Regions from separate parts of the Caballeronia sp. INML1 genome, predicted to be linked through region 1. Evidence: riboswitches for the same ligand, from Rfam matches in the RefSeq annotation. Region 1 holds a riboswitch; the other holds the start of a gene.
The links. A riboswitch is a leader RNA that binds a small molecule or an ion and turns the genes downstream of it on or off. The one in region 1 is predicted to bind glycine.
Positions count from the first base shown of each region.

Region 1 (11,551 bases):
CGGCGCGGGCCATCCGGTGCAGCGCATCCTGCTGCTCAACGCGACGAGCCACGGCGACACGCTCAACGAAGTCGTGCAGGCATACAAGAGCGCGGCGGATCAGCCGCCGCTCGCGGGCTGCATCCTGACCAAGCTCGACGAAGCGACGAATCTCGGCGGCGTGCTCGATACCGTCATCCGCTACAAGCTGCCGGTGCATTACGTGTCGACCGGCCAGAAGGTACCGGAGAACCTGTACGTCGCGACCAAGCGTTTCCTCATCAAGAGCGCGTTCTGCATTCCGCGCGACGGCTCGCCGTTCGTGCCGCAGGACGAAGAAGTGCCGGCGCTGCTCTCCGCACTGTCCGCGCGCGCCACGACCGAACTGCATGAGGTGCACTTTGGATAAGTTCGTGCTCGACCAGGCGGAAGGTCTGCGACGGCTGCTCACGCGCGCCGGTTCGCGCGTGGTGGCGGTGGCGGGCGGGCCGGCGGGCATCGGATGCACGTCGGCGGTGGTGAATCTCGGCGCGGCGCTGTCCGTGCACGGCAAGGATGTGCTCGTCATCGACGAGCATCGGGGCGCGGGCTCGGCGAGCCGCATGCTGGGCCTCTCCGATGCAGGCGCGCTCGCCGCTGTGATGTCGGGCCGCCGCGCGCTCGCCGATGTCGTCGAGCGCACGCCGTTCGGCTTCTCGCAGATCGCCGCGCCGCGCGACGAGCGCATCAGTCACGACGCCGCGCAGTGCCGCGCATTGCTCGATGGTCCGGCGGACATCGTTCTCATCGACGCGCAACTGGACCGTCACGGCGCACTGTCGACGCTCGCGGCGCAGGCGCATGACTTTCTCATCGTGACGCGGGTGGCTGCGTCGGCGATCACCGAGGCGTATGCGTGCATGAAGCGCCTGCACTACGCCCATGCGATCGGCCAGTTCCGCGTGCTCATCAATCACGTGCAGAACCCGGCCGACGCGGCGGTCGCGTTCGACAACCTGTCGGGCGTCGCGAGCCGGTATCTGGCCGTGTCGCTCGTGCAGGCAGGGTATGTGTCCGAGGATGCGCGCGTCGCTCGGGCGAAGGAGCTTTCACGCTGCGCAGTCGAAGCGTTCCCGGCTACGGCCGCGGCGCGCGACTACCGCGCGATTGCGGCGGAGCTCCTGCACTGGCCGATGCGCCCCGCGCCGTACATGCGCGCGGCGAACGGTCAGCCAGACGCGCGAATTCCGGTTGGCGACTCTGAACAGGGCGGGCGGGAGGCGGCGCATCGTGTGGCCGCGCTTCACGACTTTGCAATGACCAGCACGGCGTCGATGTGATCAAGATAGGTGACCAAGATGTATAACGCCCAAGGCAAACTCTCACAGTCGGACGTCCTGACGAAATATGCGCCGCTCGTTCGCCGACTGGGGCTTCAGCTCGTCGCCAAGATGCCGGCGAGCGTCGATCTCGACGATCTCATCCAGGCCGGCATGATCGGACTCATGGACGCGGCGAGCCGCTACAAGGAAGATCAGGGCGCGCAATTCGAAACCTACGCGAGCCAGCGCATTCGCGGCGCGATGCTCGACGAGCTGCGCGCGAACGACTGGCTGCCGCGCAGCATGCGCAAGACGTCGCGCGAAGTGGAATCGGCGGTGCACAAGGTCGAGCAGAACCTCGGCCGCTCCGCAAGCGAGACGGAGATCGCCGAGCACATGAACATGCCGCTCGACGAATATCAGTCGATGCTCCAGGATCTGCACGGCAGCCAGCTGATCTACTACGAAGACTTCGACCGCTCCGCCGACGACGAGCCGTTCCTCGACCGCTATTGCGTCGATCGCTCGGACCCGCTTTCGGCGCTGCTCGACGACAGCCTGCGCGGTGCGTTGATCGAAGCGATCGACAAGCTGCCCGAGCGCGAGAAGCTGCTGATGAGCCTCTACTACGAACGCGGTCTGAACCTGCGCGAAATCGGCGCGGTGATGGAAGTCAGCGAATCGCGTGTGTGCCAGTTGCACAGCCAGGCGGTCGCGCGTCTGCGCACGAAGCTGCGCGAGCAGGCGTGGACGAGCGTCGAGGCGTGATCCGGCCTTGAGCCGGGGTGCCCGCCTGCATGCGGGCACGTCGATTCAATTCGCTTCGAAGTCGCGCGTTTCGGCGAAGACGGTTTTCCCTTCGCCGAGACTTTTTGCGCGATACATCGCACGGTCGGCGGCGCGCAGCACGGCGGTGATGCCGGATTGTTGCGCGGCCGTCGCGCTGGAAAGCAGACACGCGCCGATGCTCGCCGATACCGACACCGGCCGCTCCTGCACCGAGGTCATCGCGCCGAGCACCGAGTGAATGCTGTCGGCCACCGACAGCACCGCCGCGCGATCGCGTACCTGATGCGCGAGCACGACGAACTCGTCGCCGCCCAGACGCGCGATCGTGTCCGTCTTGCGCATGCGCTTCGCGAGCGATTGCGCGAAGGCTTGCAGCAGCATGTCGCCGACGGCGTGACCGTAGGTATCGTTCACTTCCTTGAAGCCGTCGAGGTCGATGAGGAGGAGCGCGGCGGCGTGGTCGCCATCGGCATCGCGCGTGCTCATCGCGCGATCGACGACCCGCTCGAGCGCGTATCGGTTGGACAGACCGGTGAGCGGATCGGTCGATGCCTGACGTGCGAGATCGCGATTCGCGTTGCCGAGCCGATCGACGAGCACGCTCAAATACACCGATGCGCCCAGCACGCTCAAGCCCAGCCCGATCGCGGCGGGAAGATTGGCGCGCCACCACGGCTGCCAGATACCGAGCGCGATCACGATGATGAGCGCCGTCGCGCACGACACGGCGAGCGTGCGCTTGCCGTATCGGCATCCCGAGCCGATCAGAAACCAGAACATCACCCAGATGAGCGGTAGCGCGATCGCACCGCCCGCCGCGAGCGCGAGCCCGAGCAGGGTTTGATCGGCGATGGTCGTGACGGTGAGACGCTTCTCCGAAGGCGAACTCATGCGGCTCACGATCAGGAGCGTCACCGCGCCGTAAGACACATAGAGCGCGACGAGGCGTGCAACCAGCAGTGCATCGTATGAAGGGCGTAGCCAGGCGAAGACGCCGTAGGCCAGAAGAACCGCCGCTCCCATCCAGACCCGCAGCGTGGCCTGCTCGCGTTCGGGATTCCGGTGTTCGGACCATGCGAAGGCATAAGTCCGGCGTGCCGGTTGATGCGCCTGCTCCATACTGAACCCCTGGATGGTGATTTCTTTCTTTTATCTTGCTGTCATGTACTGCGGCCCCGTCGCGTGGCATCGGCTGGATGGAGTGGCATCGAATTGCGCCGAGCGAGCGATCCGCTATTTTGCAACGTTTTGTGAAGACGCTGTGTTTCGTGTAATAACGGCTTTCGGACTTCTATTTCTGATTCACTGTGATGCGCGACGAATCTCTTTCTCTGGCTGGCGAATGGCTGCCGGTTTGCAATAGCGAAGACGTTCCCGAAGGCGCTGCGCGCGGGTTCGTCGTCGCCGATGAGCGGATCGTCGTGTGGCGTGACAGTGTCGGCGCGGCGCATGTGTGGCGCGATTACTGTCCGCATCGGGGCGCGCAGTTGTCGCTCGGACATGTGATGCGCGATCAGATCGTGTGCCCTTATCACGGCTGGCGTTACGACATCGAAGGGCAGTGTCTGCACATTCCGTCGAATCCGTCGCTGCGTCCTTCGAAGCGTGCCTGCGCGACGACCTTCGTCAGCGAGGAGAAGTACGGCGTCGTGTGGATGTGCTTGAGCGAACCGGCTTACGCGCTCGATTTCTTTCCCGAAGCCGCGATTCCCGGGGGGCGGCGCATCAATCTCGCGCCGCAGACTGTGAGGTCGTCGGCGCCGCGCGTCGTCGAGAATTTTCTCGATATGGCGCACTTTTCGTTCGTGCATGTGGGGATTCTGGGCGAAGAGACGCATACGGAAGTGCCGGACTATGAAGTCGTGCAGACTTCCGATGGCGGACTCGAAGCGCGGCAGTGTCGATACTGGCAGCCCGCGGGGATTCCGGGGCAGGGCGGCGGCGCGATGATCGACTATGTGTATCGCGTCAAGCGGCCGTTGATCGCGAGTCTCACGAAGATGGCATCGGGCGGGCAGGGCGCGCTGCATATCATGCTGGCGGCGTCGCCGGTGACGCAGACGGAGACGCGCGCGTGGCTCGTGTCGATTCATGAGGACGACACGACGCATTCCGATCAGGCGCTCTACGACTTCAATATGGAGATCCTGATGCAGGACACGCCGATCGTCGAGTCGCAATGGCCTCGGCGTCTGCCGCTCGATCTCGATGCGGAGCTGCATCAGCGGTGTGATCGGATGGCGGTGGCGTATCGGAGGTGGTTGGCGGGGATGGGGTTTGGGTGGGGGACGATGGTGGGCGAATCGGGAGCGTTTTCCGGCGAGCGCTAGTTCAGCCGGGCCGGCGGAATCGCGGACAGAAACAACCAACGAACGACAACCGGATCGAGGGGGAATTCATTGGCGCGCCCGGCTGGGATCGAACCAGCAACCCCTGCCTTCGGAGGGCAGTACTCTATCCATTGAGCTACGGGCGCATCGGAGAAAGGCCTTGCGTGAGGGAGCGCCCGAAAACAAAAGGCGCCTACAAGGCCCATGCGAATCCGAGAGAATACCTGTTTTCCATGACTTCGTCCATCGCACGGGCCTGGACGCATCGCGCGAAGCATCACACGATTCGGGTAAACGCCCGCACCGCCGCCCCGGCCACCTCGCGCCGACAGTTAAGCGTTCCGTCTATAATCGACCGTGCCTTTCCCCAAGGCCCGCGCAAGCGCAATGCGGTAGCTGTCACGCTGTCACTGAACCGACTCACACCAAAAAACGGGAGACGAGACAAGCATGAGCGAAGCACCCCACGGAGCCCCGATCAAGACACCCGGCCAACTCATCGCCGCGGTCATCGCGGGATTCGGCATCCCGGTCGCCATCATCATTCTGCTCGCGGTGTATGTGAACAACTCGACGCGTACCGGCGCGGGCACGGACATCGAGCAGTCGGTGAAGGAGCGCATCGCGCCCGCCGCGCAGGTCGATATCCGCGATGCCAACGCACCGCGCGTCTACAAGACCGGCGAAGAAGTTTTCAAGGCCGTCTGCTCGGCCTGTCACGCAGCGGGCACCGCTGGCGCACCGAAGTTCGGCGATGCCGGCGCGTGGGCCCCGCGCATCGGCGAAGGCTACGACACGCTCCTGCACAACGCGCTCAACGGCAAGGGCGCGATGCCCGCACGCGGCGGCGCCAGCCCCGACGATTACAGCGACTTCGAAATTGCGCGCGCGGTTGTCTATATGGCGAACGGCAGCGGCGGCAAACTGGCCGAACCGGCGCAACCCGCGTCGGGCCCAGCGGCGAGCGCGGGCGCATCAGGTGCGGCAGCGGCTTCGGGCGCGGCGGCTCCGGCGGGAGCGAGCGCGAATGAGAACGCGCAGGCGGCGGCAGCCGTCGCGGCGCTGGCATCGGTGCCGCAGGCTGCATCGGCTGCGCCGGCGGCCGGCGGTCAAAGCGCGGATGCCGCGCAGGCCGGCAAGGCACTCTACGAGCAAGTCTGCCAGGCGTGTCACGCGGCCGGCGTGCTCAACGCGCCGAAGTTCGGCGACAAGGCCGCATGGGCGCCGCGCCTGAAGGAGCCGATGGACACCGTCTATAACTACGCGCTGCACGGCAAAGGCGCGATGCCGCCGAAGGGCGGATCGAACGCGCCGGATGCGGACGTGAAGGCGGCCGTCGATTACATGGTGAACGCGGCGAAGTAACCTTCTCGAGTGCAATGAGAAAAACCCTGCGTCTTGCGGCGCAGGGTTTTTTGTTTGGAGCACGAAGAAGGCATCAAGGTTTCTGCAGCATCGCCTTGAGCATCGCCATACGATCCTTCGGCGACAGCGGCTTTTCCTCGGCGGTCGGTGGCGGCGCATCGTCGAGCAGCATCTCGGGGATGAAGCGCGAGGGCTCGCACACCACCGTCTCCCGCGCGCGCTTTCTCTTCTTGCACCAGTTCAGATGCAGACTGCGCTGCGCGCGCGTGATCGCGACATACATCAGCCGGCGCTCTTCCTCGATGCGCGAATCGTCGACGGGCGCGTCGTCGTCCGAGCTGCCGCGATGCGGCATGATCCCTTCTTCGACGCCCACCAGAAACACGTGCGGATACTCCAGTCCCTTCGACGCATGCACCGTCGACAACCGCACCGCATCCGGATCTTCCTCCTTGCCTTCGAGCATCGACATCAGCGCGACGGTCTGGATCAGGCCGAGCAGGTTCTTGCCTTCATCGGCGAACCCGTCGGCGGTGTCGTAGCCTGTCTGCTCCGTTCCCGGCGCGGCTTCGGGCTTCGTGCCCTTGCGCTTGAGCCATTCGAGAAACTCGAGCACGTTCTGCCATTTCGACTGCGCCTGGCGCTCGTCGTACGCATCGTAGAGATACGACTCGTAGTGGATGGCTTCCATCATGTCGTCGAGCACTTCGGTCGCGGGATCGCGTGCCGCGCGGTCCGACAGCCGGCGAATCCATTCGCAGAAGGTGCGTAGCGGCTCGACCTGCCGCGCAGACAGACGCGCCTCGATGCCGCCCATGAACACCGCCTCGAAGAGCGACACCTTCGCCGCGCCCGCGAACGCGCCGAGCGCTTCGAGCGTGGTATTGCCGACGCCTCGCCGCGGAGTCGTGATCGCGCGAATGAACGCGGGATCGTCGTCGGGATTGGCGATCAGGCGCAGATACGCGATGAGATCCTTGATCTCCGCCTTGTCGAAAAACGACTGCCCGCCCGACAGCACATAAGGAATGCGCTCGCGCCGCAGCACTTGCTCGAAGATGCGCGCCTGAAAATTGCCGCGATAAAGAATCGCGTAGTCGCGGAACTGCGTGCGCCGCTCGAACTTGTGCGCCGATAGCCGGAACACGACGGATTCCGCCTCGTGCTCCTCGTCGTTGCAGCCGGTGACGGTGATCGTGTCGCCCATGCCGTGCTCGGACCACAGTTTCTTTTCGAACAGCTTCGGATTGTTCGCGATGACATTGTTCGCCGCCGTCAGGATGCGCACCGTCGAGCGATAGTTCTGCTCCAGCTTGACGACGTGCAGCTTCGCAAAATCCTTGCCGAGCTGCGCGAGGTTTTCGAGCGTTGCGCCGCGCCAGCCGTAGATGGCCTGATCGTCGTCGCCGACCGCCGTGAACGCCGCGCGCGGGCCGGCGAGCTGCTTCAGCAATTCGTACTGACAGGCGTTGGTGTCCTGATACTCGTCGATCAGCAGATAACGCAGGCGGTTCTGCCACTTGTCGCGCACCTGCTCGTTCTCGGCGAAAAGCTGCGCGGGACGCAGGATCAGATCGTCGAAATCGAGCGCCTGATACGCGTGCAGCGTCGCCGCATAGCTGCGATACACGATCGCTGCCTGGTGCTCGTCGTCGTTGCTCGCGAGCACGGACGCCTGATCCGGCGACACCATCGCGTTCTTCCACAGCGAGATGATCGACTGGATCTTGCGGATCAGCCCCTTGTCGGTCGTGCCGAGTTGTTCCTGGACCATGCCGAAACAGTCGTCCGAATCCATGATCGAGAACTGCGGCTTCAGCCCGACGTGCTCCGCTTCCTGCCGCATGATCTGCACGCCGAGCGAGTGGAAGGTGCAGATCGTCAATTGATTGACGGGAATCTTGCGGCCTTCCTTGCCGGGCGTCGTGAGCGTCTTGCCTTCGAGCAGCTTCGCGGTGCGCTCGCGCATTTCGAGCGCGGCCTTGTTCGTGAACGTGAGCGCGGCGATGTGCTTCGGCTCGAAGCCGCGTCCTTCGATCAGATGCGCGATCTTCTGTGTGATCACGCGCGTCTTGCCGCTGCCCGCGCCGGCGAGCACGAGACAGGGACCATCGAGATAGCGCACGGCTTCGCTTTGCGCGGCGTTGAGACCAGCGGACATCGTATTGGGCTTCTGGAGTTCGGGGCGCGCTTGCTGAAACCCGCGCGCGGAGGAGAGCGCGATGTTAACACGATAGCGGCGGCGCGGTTCCGGCCCTCGTTCGTGCCACAATATCCGATCGAATTTACGACAGGACGATGCCCGCATGAGCACAGCACTGAAAGTCGGCGTGATGGGCTACGGCCTCGCCGGCGCGACATTTCACGCACCCGTCATCGAGCACTGCGGCCGGGCGGAAGTGACGGCCATCGCGACGAGCCAGGCCGAACGCGCGACGGCGGATTATCCGAACGCGCGGATCGTCGCGGACTTCGAGGCGCTGCTCGCCGTCGACGGGCTCGAATGTGTCGTCGTGGCGACGCCGAACGACACGCACTTCGATCTCGCGCATCGCGCGTTGTCGGCGGGCAAGCATGTGGTCGTCGACAAGCCGGTCACGCTTTCCGCGCGCGACGCACGCACGCTCGCCGATCTCGCCGCGCAAGGCGGTCTCGTGTTCGCGCCGTTTCACAACCGCCGCTGGGACGGCGACTTCATGACGGTGCGCGCGCTCGTCGAAAGCGGGCGGCTCGGGCGCATCACGCATTACGAATCGCATTTCGACCGTTTTCGCCCGAAAGTGCCGCAGCGCTGGCGCGAGGAAGCCGAGCGCGGCGGCGGCCTGCTGTTCGATCTGGGGCCGCATCTGATCGATCAGGCGCTGACGCTCTTCGGCGCGCCGCAGACGGTGACGGCGTTCGTGAAGGCGCATCGCGATCACGCGCACGCGCCGGATTACGTGCATCTCGTGCTCGGTTACGACGACAAGGAAGTGATCCTGCACGCCAGCGCGCTCGCGGCGCTGGAACCGCCACGTTTCGCGATCCACGGCACGCGGGGCAGCTATGTGAAAAACGGGCTCGATACGCAGGAAGACCAGTTGCGTTCCGGCATGCGGCCCGGCAATCCGGAGTTTGCGAAGAATCCGCCGGGCGTGCTGCGCGAAGTCGATGGCGATCTCGACCTGCGCCATGAATTCGCCACGAAGGACGGCGCGTATATCGAGTTTTATCGCGCGCTGGCGGCGTCGATTCAGGACGGCAAGCCGTTTCCCATTTCGCCGCAGGACGCGGTCGATACGATGACGATCATCGAACTGGCGATTCAGAGTGACCGGGAAGGGCGGCGCGTGCCGTTTCGGCAACTCGACTGAACATCGTTCAGCGGACGTGTTCGGTGTCCATCGAACGCGCCCGAATCCGTTTGACAAGCCCTATTCGGTCGCGTAAATTCTGCCGCACGCGTCGGGAGAGCGCGTGGTTTCGTTCATGCAGCGAAGACCGCGCCGCCGAAGGGGCATACCCGCAAACTCTCAGGCAAAAGGACCGACGGCGTCGAGGAATTCGTTTCCTCGCACTCTGGAGAGCGGCAGCGGCTTCCTCATGAAGCCAGTTGCCCACCGAAGGGGCGCGCGATGAACCGCAGCACGACCGTGCACGGTTCGCGCAATCTCTCAGGTACCGAGGACAGAGGGGTCACGCATCGCATCCGCTACGGGGCATGAGCCTTGCGCGCTGCTTTCGGCAGCACGAAAAGGCATCGGCCGGGCGAAATGTGCGCGGCGTGGCCTTTTTTGTTTCGCGAACCGAGGCCCCGATGACCGAACTTCAACACACGCCCCTGCACGCCGCCCACCTCGCGCTGAACGCGCGCATGGTCGATTTCGGCGGCTGGGACATGCCCGTCAACTACGGTTCGCAGATCGACGAGCATCGCGCCGTGCGCACCGACGCCGGCATGTTCGACGTGTCGCATATGCGCGTCGTCGATTTCGAGGGCGACGCCGTCCGCGAATTCTTCAGGTACGCCATCGCCAATAACGTCGACAAGCTCACGACGCCCGGCCGTGCGCTCTACTCGTGCCTGCTCAACGGCAACGGCGGCGTGATCGACGATCTGATCGTCTACTACTTTTCCGAAACGAGTTTCCGCGTGGTCGTGAACGCGGGGACGGCGGAAAAGGACATCGCCTGGTTCGGCCAGTTGAATGCCGAAGGCGAATTCAATCTTTCCATCACGCCGCGCCGCGATCTCGCGATCATCGCCGTTCAGGGCCCGACCGCGCGCGAAAAGACCTGGCAAGTGCTGCCGGACACGCGCGCGCAAACTCAGGACATCAAGCCATTCAACGCGGCCGTTTTCCCGTCGACGCAATATGGCGAGCTGATGCTCGCGCGCACCGGCTATACCGGCGAGGACGGCTTCGAGATCGTCGTTCCGGCGACACAAGTCGAAGCGTTGTGGAACGCGCTCGCCGCCGTGGGCGTGAAGCCCGCCGGCCTCGGTGCGCGCGACACGCTGCGTCTCGAAGCCGGCATGAACCTGTACGGTCAGGACATGGACGAGACGGTTTCGCCGCTCGACGCCGGCCTCGCATGGACCGTCGATCTGAAAACGCAGCGCGATTTCGTTGGCCGCAGCGCGCTCGAGGCGCACGGCTCCAAGGCCAATTTCGTCGGGCTCGTGCTGATCAAGGAAAACGGCAAGGCGGGCGGCGTGCTGCGCGCCCATCAGAAAGTCGTCACGCCGCACGGCGACGGCGAGATCACGAGCGGCACCTTTTCGCCGTCGATGCAGGAATCCATCGCCTTCGCGCGCGTGCCGGCGGCTGTCGCCGTCGGAGACACGGTGCAGGTCGTCATCCGCGACAAGCAACTTCCGGCGCGCGTGGTAAAACTTCCGTTCGTGCGCAACGGCAAGGTTCTCGTCGAGCTGTCGTAACGCCGTCGCGCCCGTTTCCTCGAATCAAGAACCTCACGAAAGCACACGCAAGGAGCATCCAATGAGCATCCCGGCCGATCTGAAATACACCGAATCGCACGAATGGGTCCGCACCGAATCCGATGGCACGCTGACCGTCGGCATCACCGATCACGCGCAGGAAGCGCTCGGTGACATCGTCTTCGTCGAGTTGCCCGCGGCGGGCAAGACCGTGACCGCGGGCGATGCGATCGCCGTCATCGAATCGGTGAAAGCGGCATCGGACATCTACGCGCCGGTCTCGGGCGAAATCGTCGCATCGAACGACGCGCTCACGTCGGCGCCCGATCAGGTGAACGGCGCGCCGTACGAAAGCTGGCTCTTCAAGATCAAGCCGGCGGGCGACGCCGGCCTGGACAAGCTGCTCGACGCCGAAGGCTACGGCAAGTCGATCGGCGAATAACTCATCTCAATGACGATTGCGGCTCAACGGTGAGCCGCATCGCAGGAACTCACATGAAGCTCGAACACCCGGATCGCCTGATGAACCGCACTTCCCTGTCACTCGCCGCGCTCGAATGCCACGACGCATTCGTCGAGCGGCACATCGGCCCCGATGAAGCGGACCAGCGCGCGATGCTCGAAGCGCTCGGTTTCGCGTCGCGCGCGGCCTTCATCGACGCGGTGATTCCTGAATCGATCCGCCGCAACGAAACGCTGCCGCTCGGTGCGTTCACGCAGCCGAAGAGCGAAGCGGAAGCGCTCGCGTCGCTGCGCCGGCTGGCGGACGAGAATCTGGTGTTTCGAACCTACATCGGCCAGGGTTACTACGGCACGCACACGCCGGCGGTGATCCTGCGCAACGTGCTCGAAAATCCGGCGTGGTA
Region 1 is NZ_JALQDT010000043.1:21,440-32,990, reverse strand. It holds gene flhF (flagellar biosynthesis protein FlhF) at 1-388, shown strand, start outside; gene NCR38_RS13215 (hypothetical protein) at 381-1,298, shown strand; gene NCR38_RS13210 (RNA polymerase sigma factor FliA) at 1,317-2,048, shown strand; gene NCR38_RS13205 (GGDEF domain-containing protein) at 2,094-3,188, opposite strand; gene NCR38_RS13200 (aromatic ring-hydroxylating dioxygenase subunit alpha) at 3,380-4,399, shown strand; tRNA gene NCR38_RS13195 (tRNA-Arg) at 4,470-4,545, opposite strand; gene NCR38_RS13190 (cytochrome c5 family protein) at 4,850-5,764, shown strand; gene NCR38_RS13185 (UvrD-helicase domain-containing protein) at 5,838-7,925, opposite strand; gene NCR38_RS13180 (oxidoreductase) at 8,071-9,117, shown strand; glycine riboswitch at 9,200-9,302, shown strand; glycine riboswitch at 9,313-9,444, shown strand; gene gcvT (glycine cleavage system aminomethyltransferase GcvT) at 9,561-10,685, shown strand; gene gcvH (glycine cleavage system protein GcvH) at 10,747-11,127, shown strand; gene gcvP (aminomethyl-transferring glycine dehydrogenase) at 11,181-11,551, shown strand, end outside.

Region 2 (11,551 bases), on a different contig from region 1:
TCAGCATGTCGAGCCGCGTGTTGAGGCCCGAGTAGGTGAAGAACATCGGCAACAGAAACACGACGACGAAGGGCTGCAGCATGTCGCGCAGCTTTTCCGTCAGCGGGCCGCGCGGCAGCGCCACGCCGAGCAGGAAGCCGCCGAACACGGCATGGATGCCGATTGCGTCCATCGCGAATGCGCAGAGCGAGAACAGCACCATCACGGTGGCGAGCACGCTCGTGGGCAGCGGTGCGTGCGGATTCAATCCGGCCGCGAGCCGGCGCAGCAGCTTCCCGCCGGCGAAGATCATGAAGAGCGCGAAGGCCGCGCCGCCGCCGATCGCCGCGTAGGCGCCCATCCACGAGCCGCCGAAGCTCGCGAGCACGATCGCGAGGATGCACCACGCGGCGGCGTCGTCGAATGCGCCCGCGGTCAGCGCGAGCGTGCCGAGCGATGTGCCGGCAAGCCCCCGTTCGTGGATGATGCGCGCGAGCATCGGAAACGCGGTGATCGCGATCGCCGCGCCGAGGAAGAGCGACGCCTCGTAGAGCCGCACCTTCTCCGCGAAGAGACCGGGGATCGTGTGCAGCCACGGCGTGAGCGCGAACGCGAGCGCGAACGGCGCCACGATGCCGGCAAGCGACACGCTCATCGCGCTTCTTGCGCGGGCGCGGAAATGGTCCGCGCGAAACTCCGTGCCGACGAGGAACATGTAGAGCCCGACGCCGAGCTGCGCCGCGACGTAGAGCATGCCCATCGTCGGCTTGGGAAAGAGCGCCTGCTGCCAGTGCGGGAGAAGCATTCCGAAGAGCGACGGCCCGAGCAGCACGCCCGCGATCATTTCACCGACCACTTGCGGCTGGCCGACGCGCTGCGCAAGCCTGCCGACAAGCTGGCTCGCGAGCACGATCACCGCGGCCTGCGCGAAAAAGTAGACGGACAATTGGGAAGACGGCATTTTTGAGCTGCGAAAGAACGAACGACGGGAGTCTGACGGCGAGCGCGGCGGTCTGTCAACGTGACGGGGGCTTGCCACGTCAGTTTTGTACCGGTATTGTCAAAAAGTTCGACAACGCGCCACGGAAGAGCTCGTCCCCCGCGACGACGCCGACGGAGCAACCGCCCCGGAAACTCTCAGGCAAAAGGACCGTGCGCGCCGGAACATCTGGAGAGCGGCGCCTGAACGCGCCCACCGAAGGGGAGCCCCGGCTGCCGACGCGAATGTCGGGCGGCCCGCGGGCGAAACTCTCAGGTACATGGACAGATGGGGCATCGGTGCCGGCTGCGGCATGTGGCCAAAGCCGGCGATGCTCAATCAATCTGGATCATGTCATGTCACGAATCGCCATCATCGGCGCCGGGATCACCGGCGTCACGACCGCTTACGCCCTTGCGCAGCGCGGCTTTCGCGTCACCGTTCTCGAGCGTCATCGCTATGCGGCGATGGAAACGTCCTTCGCCAATGGCGGGCAACTCTCGGCGAGCAACGCCGAAGTGTGGAATAGCCGTTCCACCGTGCTGAAAGGGCTCAAGTGGATGTTCACGCGCGACGCGCCCCTCCTGATGAATCCGCGGCCGGGCTGGCACAAGTACAGCTGGATCGGCGAGTTCCTGCGTCAGATTCCGAACTATCGTGCGAATGCCGCCGAGACGGTGCGCCTTGCGATCGCGGCGCGCGAGCATCTGTTTCGCATCGCGCGGGACGAGAACATCGATTTCGATCTCGAACGGCGCGGCATTCTGCATTTCTACGCGACCCGCAAGGAGTTCGACGCCGCATCGAGGGTCAACGAAATCCTGCGCGATGCGGGCCTCGACCGTCACCCGGTCGCGCCGGAAGAGATCGCATCGATCGAACCGGCCTTGCGCGGCTCGTTTCATGGCGGCTTCTTCACGCCGTCGGATTCCACCGGCGACATCCACAAGTTCACGCGCGGACTCGCCGATGCATGCGCGCGGCACGGCGTCGAGTTCCGCTACGACACGTCGGTGACATCCATCGACGAACAGGCGGGGCGGCTCACGCTGACCGTCGAGCATGCGGGCGAGGCGCAGGCGCTCCAGTTCGATGGCATCGTGATCTGCGCGGGCGTGGGCAGCCGGGCGTTTGCATCGATGGCGGGCGATCATCTCAACGTCTATCCGGTCAAGGGCTATTCGATCACCGTCTGTCTCGACGATGCGAAGAGCCGCGATCGCGCGCCGTGGGTCAGCCTGCTCGACGACCGCGCGAAAATCGTCACGAGCCGGCTCGGCGCGGACCGTTTCCGCGTCGCGGGCACGGCGGAGCTGAACGGCTTCAATCGCGATATCCGCGCGGACCGCATCGCGCCGCTCGTCGAATGGACGCGGCGTCATTTCCCCGATGTGTCGACCGCGCGCGTGATTCCGTGGAGCGGCCTGCGCCCGATGTTGCCCGGCATGCTGCCGAAAGTCGGGCAGGGCAGGCGTCCGGGCGTGTTCTATAACACCGGGCACGGGCATCTCGGCTGGACCTTGTCGGCCGCGACGGCGGAGATCGTTGCGGAGGCGGTGTTGCAGCGTTTGCCTTCGAAGCGCGTGCACGTTGGCGCGTCGTCGCGGGTGAGGATGGATACGCCGGCGTGATATCGTCGGCGCACTGTTCACTGTCCGAAGGAGCGCGAAATGGCCGAACTCGTCAATTGCCTTTGGTTCGACGGTAATGCCCGTGAAGCGGCGGAGTTCTACGCCGCCACCTTTCCCGATAGCCGCGTCGGCGCGGGCCATGCGTCCGCGAAGCCGGGCGTGGGGCAGGGGCCGGAGTTGACCGTCGAGTTCACCGTGCTCGGCCAGCGCTTCCTCGGACTGAACGGCGGCCCGAACTTCAAGCCGAACGAAGCGGTGAGCTTCATGGTGCATACCGGCAGCGCGGAAGAGACCGATCGCTACTGGAACGCGATCGTCGGCAATGGGGGCGAGGAAAGTCGGTGCGGCTGGTGCAAGGATCGCTGGGGTTTTTCATGGCAGATCACGCCGAAGCGGATGCTCGAGATTTTCAGCGGCCCCGATCGCGAAGCCGCGCGACGCGCGATGGACGCGATGATGACGATGAAGAAGATCGATATCGCCGCGATCGAGCGCGCGGCGGCGGGCGCGCATCGTTGACGCTACGTCCAGGGCGTGCTTGGAGCTTTTGTTAATCGGGCTTTCGCCGGGATCCGGCAAAACCTACAGCGAACGCTCGATAGCCTTGCCGAGCAAATCAATCCCGAGATCGATCTCTTCCTCGCTCACGGTAAGCGGCGGCGCGATACGAAACACCCCGCCCATGCCAGGCAACTGCACGATGTTCATGCTCAACCCGAGCTTCATGCACTCGCGCGTGATCTTCGCGCCGAGTCCATCGGCGGGCTCCTTCGTGCGGCGATCCCTGACGATCTCCACACCCAGCAGCAGACCGCGTCCGCGCACATCGCCGATGCAGTCGAAGCGCTCCATCAGATCGAGCAGCCCGCGTCTGAGCCGCGCGCTCATCACGTTCGCGCGCGCGACGAGCCCATCGCGCTCGACCACGTCCAGCACGCGCAAGCCGACGGCAGCCGGCAGCGGATCGGACACGTGCGTCGTGTAAAACAGATAGCCGAGTTCGTGCGCTCTTTCTTCGATCGCCGCCGAAGTGATGGTGGCCGCGAGCGGCAAACCCGCGCCCAGCGTTTTCGATAGTGTGAGGATGTCGGGCGTGACGCCGTCGCGCTGGCACGCGAACATCGTGCCCGTGCGGCCGATGCCGGTTTGCGCTTCATCGAGAATCAGCAGCATGCCGCGCGCCTCGCACTTGCGCTTCAGCGCCGCCATGTAGCCTTCCGGCAATTCGATGATGCCGCCCGAGCTCAGGATCGGCTCCGCAATGAACGCCGCGAGATTGCCGCTCGACTGACGATCGACGAGATCGAACGCGTAGTCGAGTTCCGCGAGCCAGTCGTAGTGACCGTTGCGCTCGAAGCGCGGGCGATACGGAAACGGCGCGGGAATCGCAAACGAGCCGACCGCCGCCGGACCGACGCCCTTGCGCCCGGCGCTGTACGTGGCCGACGCGGCATGGCCCGTCATGCCGTGCCACGACTGCGCGAAGCCGACGATTTCGTACCGCCCCGTGACGAGCTTCGCCATGCGGATCGCCGCCTCGTTCGACTCCGCGCCCGTGCTGAGCAGAAGCGCGCGATCGAGCCCGGCGGGCGTGATATCGGCGAGACGCGTCGCGAGATCGACCACGGGACGCGACAGCATCCCGCTGAAGAGATGGTCCAGCTTGCCCGCATATTCGCTGATCACCGACACGATTTCAGGGTGACTGTGCCCCAGCACGGCACTCATCTGTCCCGACGTGAAATCGAGGATCGCGCGGCCGTCGGCGTCGTAGACGAAGCTGCCCTGGGCGCGCTCGATGATCATCGGCTCGAATGTGCCGCCGTAGCGGATGAGGTGCTGTCTGGCGTTCTGCCAAAAAATTGCGTCGTCGTTCCGGGACACCTTGCTTCTCCTCTCGAAAGGTGAAGGGAATTTGCAGTGTAGTCGGCGCTCTGGTTTTATAGAATCGAATAGTTCTAATGCAAGATAGAAGAGGCGCTAATACCTTGAGTCTTTCGCTCGAGATCGAATTGCTGCGATCGTTTGCCGTCATCGCGGAAGTGCGGGCGCTGAGCCGCGCGGCGGAGCGGATCGGCCGGACGCAGTCCGCGCTCAGTCAGCAGATGAAGCGGCTGGAAGAGATCGTCGATCAGCCGCTCTTTCAGCGCACTGGCCGAGGCGTCGTGTTGACGAATCCCGGCGAGCGTCTGCTCGTTCACGCGCAGCGCATCCTGCGGCTGCACGACGAGGCGATGGCCGATTTATGCGGCAAGGGGCTGTCGGGCAGCATCCGTTTCGGCTGTCCGGACGACTACGCCGCCGTTTTTCTGCCGGCCTTGTTGCGGCAGTTTTCGAGCCAGCATCCCCATGCGCTGGTGGAAGTCGTGTGCGGCCCGACGCCCCGGCTCGCCGAGCAGTTGAAGAAGCGGGCGCTCGATCTCGCGATGCTCTCGCTGCCCGAAGACAGCCCCGGCGACGACGTGATCCGGCGCGAGCAGCTTGTCTGGATCGGCTGTCCGGGCATGGATTCGGCGCACTACGACCCGTTGCCGCTCGCGCTCTCCGATCCGGATACGCTCGATCACATTGCCGCGTGTGAGGCGTTGCAGCGCACGGGCAAGGCGTATCGCATCGCGTACGCGAGCAGCAGCCTCGCGGGTCTCACCGCGCTCGTGCGCTCCGGGCAGGCCTTCGCGGTCATCACGCAGACGGCGGTGCCCGCGGACCTCTGCGTGCTGAATGCCGACCCCGGCCTGCCTGCGTTGCCGGGCGTGGGCATATCGCTGAAGTTCGCGCGGGACCGGCCTTCGCTGCTGACGGCGGCATTTGCGGACCACATCCGGCTCACGCTGCCGTTGCTTTGATGAGATTGATTCGATTCGGCGAAGTAGGCCGAGAATCGCCCGCTTTCCGGCGCTTGGCGATTTGCTGACGCGCGCTACGATGCTTTCCATCCCCTCCAGCTCTTTTCCCTCCAGGGAGTGAGCGACTTCGCGTCGTGCGGATTCCGTCCGCACGACGTTTTTCTTTTGCGGCGGAAGATTGCGCGCGCGGGCTACACTAGCCGCTCACTTTCCGCTCACTTTCCGCGCCCTGAACGCCATGCCATCTCGCGACCACGACAGCGCCGACGACTCGCAAGACCCGGCGCTGCTGCGGCGCCTCTTGCGCGCCAAGGACCGCATGGATGCGTCGTCGCATGAAGACTGGCCGGTCAGGCGCCTCGCCGAAGTCAGCGGCGTTTCCGAAGCGCATTTCGCGCGCTCGTTCAAGCGGGCGTTCGGGATTCCGCCGCATCGCTATCTGCTGACGCGGCGCATCGAGCAGGCCGTCACGCTGTTGCGCGACACCGATCTTTCCGTCACGGACATCGCCTTCGTCACCGGGTGGGAGAGCCTCGGCACCTTCGGCCGCATCTTTCGCGATATCACCGGTCACAGTCCGGGCGCGATGCGCATCGAATCCCGCGCAGACGTTCCCGCGCTCGAGCGCGTGCCCGCCTGCGTGCTGAAGGCGGCGCAGCGCCCCGATCTCACGATCGCAGTTTTGGAGAAGCGGCGGCGCGGGGCGAACGGTACAGTGCGGCCATCTTCAACGAAGGAGGTCGCATGAACCAGGGCATCAGCGTGGTGGGCATCTATGTCGACGATCAGGACGAAGCGCTCGCGTTCTACGTCGACAAGCTCGGATTCCGCGTTCAAACCGACGTGCGCAACGGCACGTACCGATGGCTCACCGTGCAGCATCCGGATCAACCGTCGTTTCAGCTCGGCCTGTTCGCGCCCGGCCCGCCCATTCACGACGACGCCACCGCGCTCACTTTGCGCGCGATGGTCGCGAAGGGCGCGATGCCGCCGCTCGTGCTGTCCGTCGCGGATTGCCGCGCCACCTACGAGCGGTTGAAGGCGAGCGGCGTGGAGTTCACGCAGGAGCCGGTCGATCGCTTCGGCAGCGTCGATGCAGGATTCCGCGATCCCGCCGGCAACGGCTGGAAGGTGATCCAGGCGCCGCGCTGATCGGGACATGATCTGTCCGTGCTTGCGGAGAAGATGAAGTCTGTTCATACAACGTTTAGAACATGACCGACTTGCACCTTCAACCGCAACGAACCGGCACGGCTGACTCGTACGATCCGCCTCGCGACACGCCGGCGCTCGTGCTGGCCTGGATCAGGCGTGCCCGCGAATCGCAAATTCGTCACTACACGATGGCCGACAGGCTGACAGGCTGCGGCAGACGGCTCGGCCTCGGTGTCATCGGCATCACGGCGGCGACGGGCACGTCGGCGTTCCTGTCGCTCGTCGCGACGGCGATGTCGCCGGATGTGCGCGTCGTGATCGGCATGACGAGTCTCAGCGCGGCCGTGCTCGCCTCATTGCAGACGTTCCTGCGCTACAGCGAGCGGGCCGAACTCCATCGGCGTGCGGGTGCGCAGTACGGCGCGGTGCGGCGGCGTCTCGAGGCGATCCATGCAGCGGACCCTTGTATGCACGATGTCCGCGTGATCGATGCAGTGCGCGACGAACTCGACCATATCGCGCAGACCGCGCCGCATTTGCCGCGCACGCTGGCGAGTGGCGGGGCGATGGAGGCGAAGGGGTAAGCTCGGTCAGCCGCGGTATCTCGATTAGAGCTTGAATGGTCAGTACATTGAAATTTTTGCGCCGGCGCTACCGTTTGTCTTCCTCAACGCACCGTCGCGCGAAACGCAGAACGCGCGAAATCACTCGGCTTCTCGCGCTCGTCGCCCATTTGAATGCATAGCCGGACGCATCTTCCAAAGTGCCTTATTCACCTGAAGATTGAACGCATCCAATGCGTTTGTTTGTTCTTCCGAAACGTTGCCCGGTGTGCTACGGTGATTCGTATGTATTACTTGCGACCGGGCGATCGCTGATTGTCGATCGGCCTTCCGAACTGATTCGGATGGAGTGTGACAATGGACCAGCGGGCAGGCTGCTCGTCGCTATATCTCGTCATCTGCCCCCGATGTGAAAGCCTTTCATCCGTAGAAGAAAGCGTATGCCCGTTCTGCGGCGCGGACAGGCACGGGGCGGTACTGACGAAGGGCGCGGAGACGTCGCTGCGGGCTGTCGAAGCGGCGCGCGGCGTGACGCGCCATTTTCAGGCGCAAGACGAAGTGGCGCGCGTGCGATGGACCGTGCGTCCGCGTCGGCGCGAACCGCGTTTGTCCGCGCCCGCGAGCGCGTCCGCCAGCGCGGCGGCCGTGATGGAACCGCATCGCGCATCGAATTCGATACTGGCTACGGTCGCAATGGGCGGCATCGTGATTGGGGCGTGTTTCCTGATACGCGCTTATTTCGACCAGCATTCTTCGATGCCACGCGCAGGGACACTCCCAGTCGCGGTGGTCGGCAGCGTTGGGCAGGCAGCGCCGAAAGCCGACGTGCCGCCGCAGCGAATCGTCGAGGCGCCGTCTCGCGCTTCGACGAATCCTCCAGTCGAAACGGCTTCACCCTTGATTGCGGTTGCCGCATCCAGCGATGATCACACTCGCGAGGCCGTCGTGAGCGAACGACCGGTCGCGGCCAAACCTTCGGCGACCCGTGTGCAGCACTCGAGCAAAGCCGCGCCCAAGACTGTTTCCAAGCCCGTGTCCAAGGTCGCCTCCAAACCCGCCGCCGCGTGTGCGCATAAGACCGGTCGTGCGTGTACGGAGCAACCGCAACGCCGCGTCGCTAGCGCGGAGCCGAAGCATCGGCAGGCGAACAAATCGCCGAATCCTCCCCCGGTTGCACGAGCGAAAACAGGGACAAAGGAATTTCAAAAGGTCGCGGCCATTCCATCACCGGTGAAACCGGCCATGACCGCCGACGGAAGCTGGAAGCCGGGCAAAGCGAAGAATTGAGCGGAAGGCGAATCGCCGGATAAAAACTTCCGGCCAGGCGGGGGCGAGACTGGAAAGGAGAATGCGCTTCGCGCGAGACGCGAAGCGCGTGTGGGTTCTTTAATTGGCAGGCTGCCAGTGATCATCGACGGTCTTGTCCGTCACACGCACGGTCGCGACCAGCGGCGAATACCCGCGCAGCTTGATTTCATCGACGGCAAGCCGCTCCGAGCGATAAACCTGCGGCGTGATCTTCGTGCCGTCGTGGAATTCGAGCGTGTAGCCATCGATTGGTCCCCACTGGCCCTTCGGCATCGGTTCGATATAGACATTCTGCATTGCGTTACTCCCGCGTGATTGGAAAGCACTGGGCGGTTCGCATCGGCGAACGTCACCTCTTGTATAAGAGGTTATCGAAGAAACGACGGCGGCCGGTTGCCTTGCGGGGTGACGGCAGCAATATAAAAATGCAGGAGAATCAATGCGTTAAGCGCGAACTCTCATGATGAGAAAGCCCATCCTCCGATGTGCAACCCGCGCCGTGCTGCCATGCAGCGTGGATTTTCGGGCAACGGACCTCAATTCCGCATCGTGAAAATTTCACGGCGATAGTTGGTCGAATGCGCGGCCGAGTCCGCCAGCACGGGCGCGAAACGAAACCCGTTGCGCCCCTTGCGTTTGGCCTCGTACATCGCGCGATCCGCGTCGCCGAGAATCGCGTCGGCGGAAGTGTCGAAGCCGCCGGCGCACATCGCGATGCCCACGCTCGTCCCGAGTCGCGCCTCGGCGTAGCCGAGCTCGAAAGGCCGGCCGATCGCGCGGCAGATGTCCTGCGCGATGCGGCTGCACGCGCTCGTCGATGAAATGCCTCGCGCGAGCAGCACGAACTCGTCTCCGGCGAGGCGGCAGACGAGATCGCCCGCGCGCGTGGTCTTCTTCAGACGCGCGGCCACTTGTCTCAGGAGGGCGTCGCCGGCATCGTGTCCGTGCTGATCGTTGACGCTCTTGAAGCCGTCGAGGTCCATGAAGAAGAGCGCGAAGGGCACGTCGTCGTCGCGGGCCGCTTCGATGCAAAGGGCGAGTTGCTCTGCAAGGGCGCGGCGGTTGGGCAGGCCCGTCAGTACGTCCAGCATCACTTCCGAGCGCATCTGGTTCTCGCGCCGCTTCGTCTCGGTGATGTCCTGCGACATGATGTAGAAGCCGCCGACATCATCGCGCTGAAATTCGGGGATATACGTCGCGTTCCAGATCCGCCCCGGCGCACCTTCGTAGACGATGTCCTCGTGCGTCACGCGTTCGCCCGCGAGAGCGCGGCGGAAGAACGGCAGGCAGCGCCCGAACGCCGTCGCGCCGATCGTGTCGCGAATGCGCTTGCCGCGCAACGCGGCCGGCTCGATGCCGAACACCTCGCGATACACCTGATTGTTGAAGCGATAGCGCAGGTCGGCATCGACATGGGCGATCAGCACCGGCAGGTTGTCCGTGATCGTCTGCAACGCGACGCGGCTGCTGGTGAGTTCGCAAGTGCGTTCGAGCACGCGGCGTTCGAGCTCCTGCCGGTAGTCGCGCAACATCTGTTCGCTGTGCTTGCGGCTCGTGATGTCGTGCATCACGCTCACGAAGTGCAGCGGCGCGCCGCGATCGTCGCGAATCAGCGCGACGGAAAGCTCGATCCACACGAGTTCGCCGTCGCGGCGTCGATAGCGCTTTTCGAGCGTATAGGTTTTTCTGGCGCCGTCGAGCAGTTCGGCGACGAGTTGCAGATCGACGGAAAGGTCCGCTTCCTCGGTGATCTGCTGGAAGGTCATCGTGACGAGTTCATCGGCGCTATAACCGGTGATGTCGCACAGCTTCGGATTGACTTCGACGAAGCGGCCGTTCAGATCGACGATCGCCTTGCCCGTCGGCGTCTGCTGGAAGATCGTGTGAAAGCGCGACTCGGACAGGCGCAGTTTCCGACGGTCGGCTTCCTGAAGCTCGCGCGTCTCGCGTGCGGCTTCGCGCTGGACGATCTCGCGCTCGACCGTGGCCGCGAGATCGCACAATGCGGCTTGCAGGGATGCGCTCAGCGTTCTCGGCTTCGTGTCGATGGCGCACAGCGTGCCGAGCACGAGCCCGTGCGACGAGCGCAGCGGCACGCCCGCATAGAAGCGGATATGAGGCGCGCCCGTGACGAGCGGATTGCCCGCGAAGCGTGCGTCGTGTTGCGTATCCTCGACGAGCAGCAGGCGCCCCGAATGCAGCGCGTGCGCGCAGAAGGACACGTCGCGCGCGGTTTCGCAGACATCCAGCCCGACGCGCGATTTGAACCACTGACGATGTTCATCGACGAGCGACACCAGCGCGATGGGCACCTGCAACAGTTCAGCGACGACGCGCGTCACCCGGTCGAAGACTTCTTCGCGCGCAGTGTCGAGCAGGTCGAGGCTTCGCAGCAACTGGAGCCGCTTCGCTTCATCGGCGGGCAAAGGCGCCGCATGCCATTCGTGTACGGGTTGCAAGGTCGTTCTCGATTCTTCTCGGTCACACAGACGGCAACATCGCGCTACGCGCGTCACTGACACTGTGCGCCGCGGTTTGCCATCGCGCCCAATGCCACGATGAGCAATTTATCGAACCCTGCGCAATCCCGATTCGTCGATCAAAGGCAGCCTTGAGCCTCACTTCGCGGCATGCTTCATAGCCCGCTTCAAAGCCCGCCTTCAAAGTCCCAGACACACGGCCCCGCCCGCGACGACCACGCATGCGAGCCAGCGCTTCGCGCTCACCGGCTCGCGCAGGAACACGCGGCCGATGAGTGCTGCGAACACGACGCTCGTCTCGCGCAACGCGGATACCGCGCCCATCGCGCCGGACTGCATCGCCCAGATCACGATGCCGTAGGCGGCGATCGACACGAGTCCGCCCGCGAGCGACGAGCCCACGGCCATCGGCGCTTCCTTCACGGGCGTCCAGAGCGCCGGAAGGCCGCGCTTCGCGACGAAGATCACCGGCATCAGCCAGTAGAACATGAACATCCATGCGGTGTAGGTGAGCGCTTGGCCATCGGAGAGACGCACGCCGATACCGTCGATGACCGTATAGATCGCGATGGTCACGCCCGTCGTCAGCGCGGCGAGCCCGCCCGCGCGC
Region 2 is NZ_JALQDT010000076.1:27,163-38,713, forward strand. It holds gene NCR38_RS30350 (cation:proton antiporter) at 1-940, opposite strand, end outside; glycine riboswitch at 1,061-1,134, shown strand; glycine riboswitch at 1,145-1,249, shown strand; gene NCR38_RS30355 (D-amino acid dehydrogenase) at 1,315-2,589, shown strand; gene NCR38_RS30360 (VOC family protein) at 2,629-3,108, shown strand; gene NCR38_RS30365 (aspartate aminotransferase family protein) at 3,172-4,473, opposite strand; gene NCR38_RS30370 (LysR family transcriptional regulator) at 4,551-5,435, shown strand; gene NCR38_RS30375 (helix-turn-helix domain-containing protein) at 5,674-6,183, shown strand; gene NCR38_RS30380 (VOC family protein) at 6,180-6,587, shown strand; gene NCR38_RS30385 (SLATT domain-containing protein) at 6,650-7,174, shown strand; gene NCR38_RS30390 (hypothetical protein) at 7,802-8,440, shown strand; gene NCR38_RS30395 (hypothetical protein) at 8,540-8,758, opposite strand; gene NCR38_RS30400 (diguanylate cyclase domain-containing protein) at 8,998-10,920, opposite strand; gene NCR38_RS30405 (DMT family transporter) at 11,122-11,551, opposite strand, start outside.
Region 2: linked by a shared signal. The riboswitch ahead of NCR38_RS30355 (D-amino acid dehydrogenase) and the one ahead of gcvT (glycine cleavage system aminomethyltransferase GcvT) in region 1 are both predicted to bind glycine.